Regions from separate parts of the Bradyrhizobium sp. HKCCYLS3077 genome, predicted to be linked through region 1. Evidence: riboswitches for the same ligand, from Rfam matches in the RefSeq annotation. Region 1 holds a riboswitch; the other holds the start of a gene.
What was found. A riboswitch is a leader RNA that binds a small molecule or an ion and turns the genes downstream of it on or off. The one in region 1 is predicted to bind cobalamin.
Positions count from the first base shown of each region.

Region 2: another riboswitch for cobalamin. It lies ahead of ACQR0Z_RS18365 (TonB-dependent receptor); the one in region 1 lies ahead of ACQR0Z_RS11610 (HupE/UreJ family protein).

Region 1 is NZ_JBNPTH010000002.1:1,187,502-1,190,895, forward strand. Features, by position in the region: gene ACQR0Z_RS11595 (cobyric acid synthase) at 1-410, opposite strand, end outside; gene cobO (cob(I)yrinic acid a,c-diamide adenosyltransferase) at 414-1,022, opposite strand; gene cobU (bifunctional adenosylcobinamide kinase/adenosylcobinamide-phosphate guanylyltransferase) at 1,037-1,573, opposite strand; cobalamin riboswitch at 1,608-1,802, shown strand; gene ACQR0Z_RS11610 (HupE/UreJ family protein) at 1,925-2,557, shown strand; gene ACQR0Z_RS11615 (DUF1636 domain-containing protein) at 2,561-2,956, shown strand; gene cobW (cobalamin biosynthesis protein CobW) at 2,977-3,394, shown strand, end outside.
Region 2 is NZ_JBNPTH010000004.1:483,498-486,891, reverse strand. Features, by position in the region: gene ACQR0Z_RS18385 (NUDIX hydrolase) at 1-16, shown strand, start outside; gene ACQR0Z_RS18380 (hypothetical protein) at 65-259, shown strand; gene ACQR0Z_RS18375 (group II truncated hemoglobin) at 277-699, opposite strand; gene ACQR0Z_RS18370 (response regulator) at 855-1,268, opposite strand; cobalamin riboswitch at 1,513-1,703, shown strand; gene ACQR0Z_RS18365 (TonB-dependent receptor) at 1,808-3,394, shown strand, end outside.

The DNA of each region.
Region 1 (3,394 bases):
GAGCCGGCGCCCTCGACCAGCACGACATCGGCATCCGCCGCGAGGTGATGGAAGCTGTCGAGCACCGCCGCCATCAATTGCGGCTTCATTGCCTGATAGGCGGAGGCCTTGGCGTTGCCGATGACGCGGCCCTGCACCACGACCTGCGAGCCGATCTCGCTCTGCGGCTTGAGCAGCACCGGGTTCATGTGCACCGTCATCGGCCGCCGCGCGGCGCGCGCCTGCAGCGCCTGGGCGCGGCCGATCTCGCCGCCATCGGCGGTGACGGCAGCGTTGTTCGACATGTTCTGCGGCTTGAACGGCGCCACCTTCAGTCCGCGCAAGGTCAGCGCGCGCGCCAGCCCCGCGACGATCAGCGATTTGCCGACGTCCGAGCCGGTTCCCTGGAACATGATCGCGCGCGCAGCCATCGCTTAGAACTCGATGCCTTCCTGCGCCTTCACGCCAGCCGAGAAGTGATGCTTCACGAGATTCATTTCAGTCACGAGATCGGCGGCCTCGATCAGCTCCGGCTTGGCGTTGCGGCCGGTGACGACGACGTGCAGATCGGCACGGCGCGCGGCGAGCGTCGCGACGACATCGGCAATCGGCAGGTGATCATAGCGCAGCGCGATGTTGAGCTCGTCGAGGATCACGAGCCGGATCGACGGATCTGCCATCAATTCTTTTGCCTTGGCCCAGGCGCGTTCCGCCGCGGCCACGTCGCGCGCGCGGTCCTGCGTTTCCCAGGTGAAGCCTTCGCCGAGCGTGTGCCAGGAGACCTGGTCGCCGAACGCCGCGATTGCCTTGCGCTCGCCGGTTTCCCACGCGCCTTTGCCGAATTGCACGACGCCGATGCGGAAGCCGCGGCCGAGCGCGCGCAGCATCAGGCCCCAGGCGGCCGTCGACTTGCCCTTGCCCTTGCCGGTGTGGACGATCAGCAGGCCTTTCTCCATGGTCTTCGAGGCGACCTCGGCATCCTGAATCGCCTTGCGATTTTCCATCTTGGCCTTGTGGCGCGCATCGTCGGCGTTCTCGGTCATCGGCAAGTCCTTCCTTATTTCAACGTCAGCGGCAGGCCGGCCGCCATCAGGATCACGCGGTCAGCCATCGCCGCGACATCCTGGTTGAGCCGTCCCTGCGCGTCGCGAAACGCGCGGGCCAGCGCATTGTCCGGCACGATGCCGAGCCCGACTTCATTGGAGACGGTAATGATCGGACCGCGCGCGACTGAGAGCGCCTCGACGAGCTCGGCGGATGCGGCCGGTACGTCCATGTCGGCGAGCATCACATTGCTGAGCCAGAGCGTGAGACAATCGATCAGGATCGGAGCGGACGCATCTGTGTGCGCGCGGACGAGGCCGGCGAGATCATGCGTGGTCTCCAGCGTCTGCCATCCCTCGGCGCGCCGTGCCTTGTGTTGTGCAATGCGCTCGGTCATCTCGTCGTCGAACGCCTGCGCGGTCGCAACATAGATCCAGGGTGGCGGATTCGCGGTGATCAGCGCCTCGGCGTACCGGCTCTTGCCCGAGCGCGCGCCGCCGAGCACCAAAGTGAGGCGCGGCAGGGCGGGGAACGGCGGGGCAGGGGGCATGGGGACGATTCCGATTGACGGGCTTTGGCCCGCCCCGTATCTAACAGATGACGGTTCTCCGAAAGGAGAGATTTAGGGAACACGGTGCGGGTCCTTCGGACCCCAGGCCGCGGCTGCCCCCGCAACTGTAATCGGCGAGTGTGAGGCCAAGACACCACTGGGAAACCGGGAAGGTGGTTTCACGCAGCGACCCGAGAGCCAGGAGACCTGCCGTCGACATTGCTGTTGGCCGACCCGTCGCGCGGGGCGTCGCGATGCTGGTTTTGATCCTGCCGAGGATTCGGCGGGATGCCGTCGGATGCAGCGCATCGTCCGGTCCTCTGGGGGAGCCGGCAAGCGACGGAGACGGCCATGAGATTCACCCGTAGCACCACTTTTGCCGTCGCGAGCTTCGTCCTGCTCGCGGCCCAGCCCGCGTTTGCGCATCACATGATGGACGGCAAGCTGCCGCAGACCTTTGCGCAGGGCCTACTCTCCGGCCTCGGCCATCCCGTGATCGGGCTCGATCATTTTGCCGCCATCATCGGTGCCGGCATCGTCGCGGCGCTGCTCGGCCGCGGTTTCGCGCCGGTGCTCGCCTTCACCACGGCGATGATCGCGGGCGTCGGGCTGCATCTGGCCAAGGCCAACATTCCCGCTGCCGAGCTGCTGGTCGGTCTCTCGACCGCCGTGGTCGGCCTCGTCGTGGTGATGCGCGGCCGGTTCGGCGTGCTACCCGTCGCGGCCCTGTTCGCGCTGACCGGCCTCGTGCATGGCTATGCGCTGGGCGAGTCGATCGTCGGTGCCGAGAATACGCCGCTCGGCGCCTATTTCGCCGGCCTGCTCGTGATCCAGACCTTGATCGCAGCCGGCGCGTTTGTCGCCACCCGGCTGCTGTCGGCGAAGGCTGATACACTTGCACCGATGGCGCTGCGCGTGGCCGGCGCGGCCATCGTGCTGGTGGGCGGTATCGCCGCGGCGACCGCCGCGGGCGTGATCGGCTGATTGATGACCGCTTCAGAGACTGGGCAGACGACGCTGTTCGTCTGCATCACCTGCCGCACGCAGGCGGCTGACGTCACGCCGCCTGAGCAGCCGCGCGCGGGAGCGCGCCTGCTCGCCGCGATCGAAGCCGTGCCGCCCGAACAGCGGGACGGTGTCACGGTGGTCGGCGTCGAATGCCTGTCGAACTGCAATCGGGCCTGTACGGTGGCCGTGACGGCGCCGGGCAAATGGACCTATGTGCTCGGCGCGCTCGATCCGGACTTTCATGCGCGGGATGTTTTGACATTCGCGCAACTGCATCAGCGCCACGAGGCGGGGCTGCCGGCCTGGCGCGAGCGTCCCGAATACATCCGCAAGAACACCGTCGCGCGTGTGCCCGCGCTGCCGGCGATGTCCTGAACACGAGAGAACTGATCCTCATGACCAAGTCGTTCGCGAAGACGCCGTGCACCATCGTCACCGGCTTCCTCGGAGCCGGCAAGACCACGCTGGTGCGCAACCTGATCGAGACCGCCAACGGCCGGCGGCTCGCGATCATCGTCAACGAGTTCGGCGATGTCGGCATCGACGGCGACATTCTGAAGGGCTGTGGCGTGCCGGACTGTCCGGAGGATCGCATCGTCGAGCTCTCCAACGGCTGCCTGTGCTGCACCGTGGCCGATGATTTCGTGCCGGCGCTGAAGAGCCTGCTCGACCAGAAGGAGCCGCCGGAGCACATCGTGATCGAGACCTCCGGCCTGGCGCTGCCGAAGCCGCTGGTGCAGGCCTTCAACTGGCCTGAGATCGCGACCCGCGTGACCGTCGACGGCGTCGTCGCCGTGGTCGACGGCCCCGCCG
Region 2 (3,394 bases), on a different contig from region 1:
GCGAAAATCCGACTGAGCCGCCGGTACGAGGGGAACGGCTTCGCTCTTCGGGCGTTGACTGTCCATGACTTACGACAGCACAGACAGAACACCTCGCGTGCTCACGCCGGAAGAGCGTCGGGCGCGTGATGCCTCGCGCCGGGCGGATGCTGAGCAAGCCATGCGCGAACACGAGGCCGCTCAGCGGGCCTTTTATGCCAATCGCGAGCGGCTACGGGCCGAACGCTTGGCCCGCGAGGCTGCCAGCAAGCCGGGCTGATCCAAATCGTAGCCGACTCAGTTCGGCTTGCGGCTCTTGAAGGCGTTAGCCATCCGCAGGAATGCCTGATCCAGCAACGCGTACATGTCGCCCGTGATGTCGCAATCGAACATCGCGCGGCGCATGCACGTCATCCACTCGTCACGTTCAGCGTCGCCAATCGGATAAGGGCGGTGGGCTGACATGATGCAGCGATGCTCTGGCCGCTCGAAATAAAGCGCAGGGCCTCCGAGCCAGCCGCTCAAGAACTCGAACAGCAACTGCTTGATGGGCGCGAGATCCCTGTCGTGCATGGCACGGATCCGGCTCGCTCCAGGCTCTTCATCCATGATCGTGTAGAAGCGTTCGGCCAGACGCCGCACGCCGGCTTCGCCGCCGACCAGTTCATAGGGCGTCGCTTCGGCCACGACTGCTTCGCTGCTGGGATTTGCTGCCGTCATTTTCCCTCGTTCCGCTTCCCAGTGCAGCCAACAAGCGGCGAGGGTATGGCGCCTTGATCTGCGTCAAGCGAAAATGCGGGGAGCACACGGCTCTTGCAGATGCGGTGGAGCGAGCGGGGATGGGCGGCGCGGGACTTGGCGCGCCGATCTCGACGTCAGCGGATGTTGGCTTTGACCAGCCGTTGCCGGTCGGTGTCCGCCGCAATCTGGCGCAAGGTCTGCCGCAACAAGGCCAGGTCGACCGGCTTGGAGAAGGGCGGATAGACGTTGAGCCCAAGAATCTTGCCAGCGCGCACGGTGACGTCGCGGGTCTTGTCGTCGGAGCCGCTGATGATCAGGACCGGCGTGCGCGATTTCATGTCCGACAGCAGTTGCAGGACTTCCGTGCCCGAGCGTTCGCCAAGGTTCAGATCGAGGGTAATGCACTCGAAGTTGCGCCGGCGCAGCACGTTGATGGCGCCGTCCACCGAATTCACGCCGGTCGTCGCAAAGCCCGCCTGGACAGCGATCTTGCGCAGGATCGACAGGTGAACGTCGGCATCTTCGATCACGAGAAGTTCGTTCAGCATGGTCCCCGCACGGTTCTGTGTCGGCTCTTGATGGGCATCTGGAGTTTAAAAGTCGGTTTCTGAGTTCCACGTAAATTTTCGTTTCCGTAGAATCACGGAAATATTTCGCGGCAATATCGGCTACCGGCTGGACTTTTCCACACCGGCGCGCCGCAGGCACGCTGCCTGCCCCAGACCTCGTCCGGATCGCCAAGACAAGACGGTGTTCTCAGAACTCGTGGCATTGACAGTCGGGTTTGCTCGCACCTACGGTCGTGCCGACGGTTCCTTTCGAGGATTAAACGGGAACGCGGTGAGGGGAGACCCGAGGCCGCGGCTGCCCCCGCAACTGTAAGCGGCGAGCCTTCGCCATCAGCCACTGGATCTCGGTCCGGGAAGGCGGCGATCAGGCGCTGACCCGCGAGCCAGGAGACCTGCCGTCAGTCGTGGTCACACGTGAGCACATCGGGCGGGGTGTCCTGATGGAAGCCGTTCTGCCGCCTTCCGGCGGGGGAATTCTTTTGCTCGCGGTGACGTGCCACGTTGTCGCGAGTCCATTGATGACCTCCGCTCTGTCCGTTGCGTCGAAGCGACGCTTTCTCCTTCTGTCGTCCGTTGCCATCCTCTCCCTGTCGTGGCCGTCCGCCGGCTGGTCACAGGCTGCCAAACCGGAGCGCATGCTCGATCCTGTCGTGGTCGACCCGCCCACGGCGTCGCGCGTCGGCCGACCCCTTTCGGCCGAGGTGAAGCGCACCGCGGTCCGGCGCGCTCGAGGTCCTGCGCGCCCGCCGACGGAGGTCGCGGCAGCGCCACCCGCCAATCCCGGCTTCGCGGCTCCGACATTGAACCTGACAGAGGCGACATCCACCGGAAGCCGCCTCGGCCTGACGCGTCTGCAGACGCCGGCGAGCGTCGACGTGATCTCGGCCGAGACGATCGCCGAGCGCGGCCAGCAGAATGTGATCGATGCGGTGACGCAGAACGCCGTGGGCTTCACTGCGAGCCCGGCGCCGGGCAATGGCGGGCTGTCCTTCAACACCCGCGGCTTCACCGGCAACGGCTCGGTGATGACGCTCTATGACGGCACGCGCCTCTATGTCGGCTCGGGCACGCTGACCTTCCCCTTCGACAGTTGGTCGGCCGAGCGTATCGAGGTGCTGCGCGGCCCAGCCTCGGTGATGTACGGCGAAGGCGCGATCGGCGGCGCGGTCAACGTCGTCTCGAAGCTGCCGCTGTGGGTTCAGCGCAACCAGGCGGAGGTTTCGCTCGACAGCAACATGACGCGCCGGATCGCCGTCGACAGCGGCGGACCGGTGAGCAGGGACGTGGCCTATCGCATCACCGCGACCGGCAACCTGTCGGACGGCTGGGTCGACCGTGACCGGACGTCGAACGTCGCGCTGCATGCGGCGGTTCAGGTCAGGCAGAACGAGGACGTCACCTGGACGATCTCGACCGACTATGGCGATCGCAGCCCGTCGCGCTATTTCGGCACGCCGCTGGTCAACGGGCGCATCCTGGAGACGCTGCGCTTCAAGAACTACAATGTGGGCGACAGCGGCATTCGCTATCAGGACAGCTGGAATCAGGTGAAGACGGAGTGGCAGGTCGCCGACGGTATTTCCGTTCGCAACACGCTATATTATCTGAACAGCCAGCGGCACTGGAAGGACGTGGAGAGCTACGCCTACAACGCCGCCACCGGACGCATCGACCGCAGCAGCTACATCGAGATCTTCCACGACCAGCAGCAGGTCGGCGATCGCTTCGATGCGACGTTCCGCGGCCATGTGTTCGGCATGGCCAACGAATTCGTGGCCGGGTTCGATGTCAACAACATCAGCTTTACCCACACCAACAACTCGCCCTATGGCGGCACGTCCTCGGTCGCGCTCTACGAGTTCGATCCAGGCGTGTTCGCGAGCCCCAATCGCACCGTGCCGGGATTCGGCAGCACGACCAACCAATATGGCCTGTTTGCCGAGAACCGCCTGTCGGTGACCGACCAGCTATCGCTGATCGGCGGCATCCGTCAGGACGAGCCGACGATCGCGCGCACCGACTACGTCGCGCCGGGCAACAGCTACGAGAAATCCTATCACGCCACGAGCTGGCGCGTCGGCGCCGTCTACACGCCGATCAAGGAT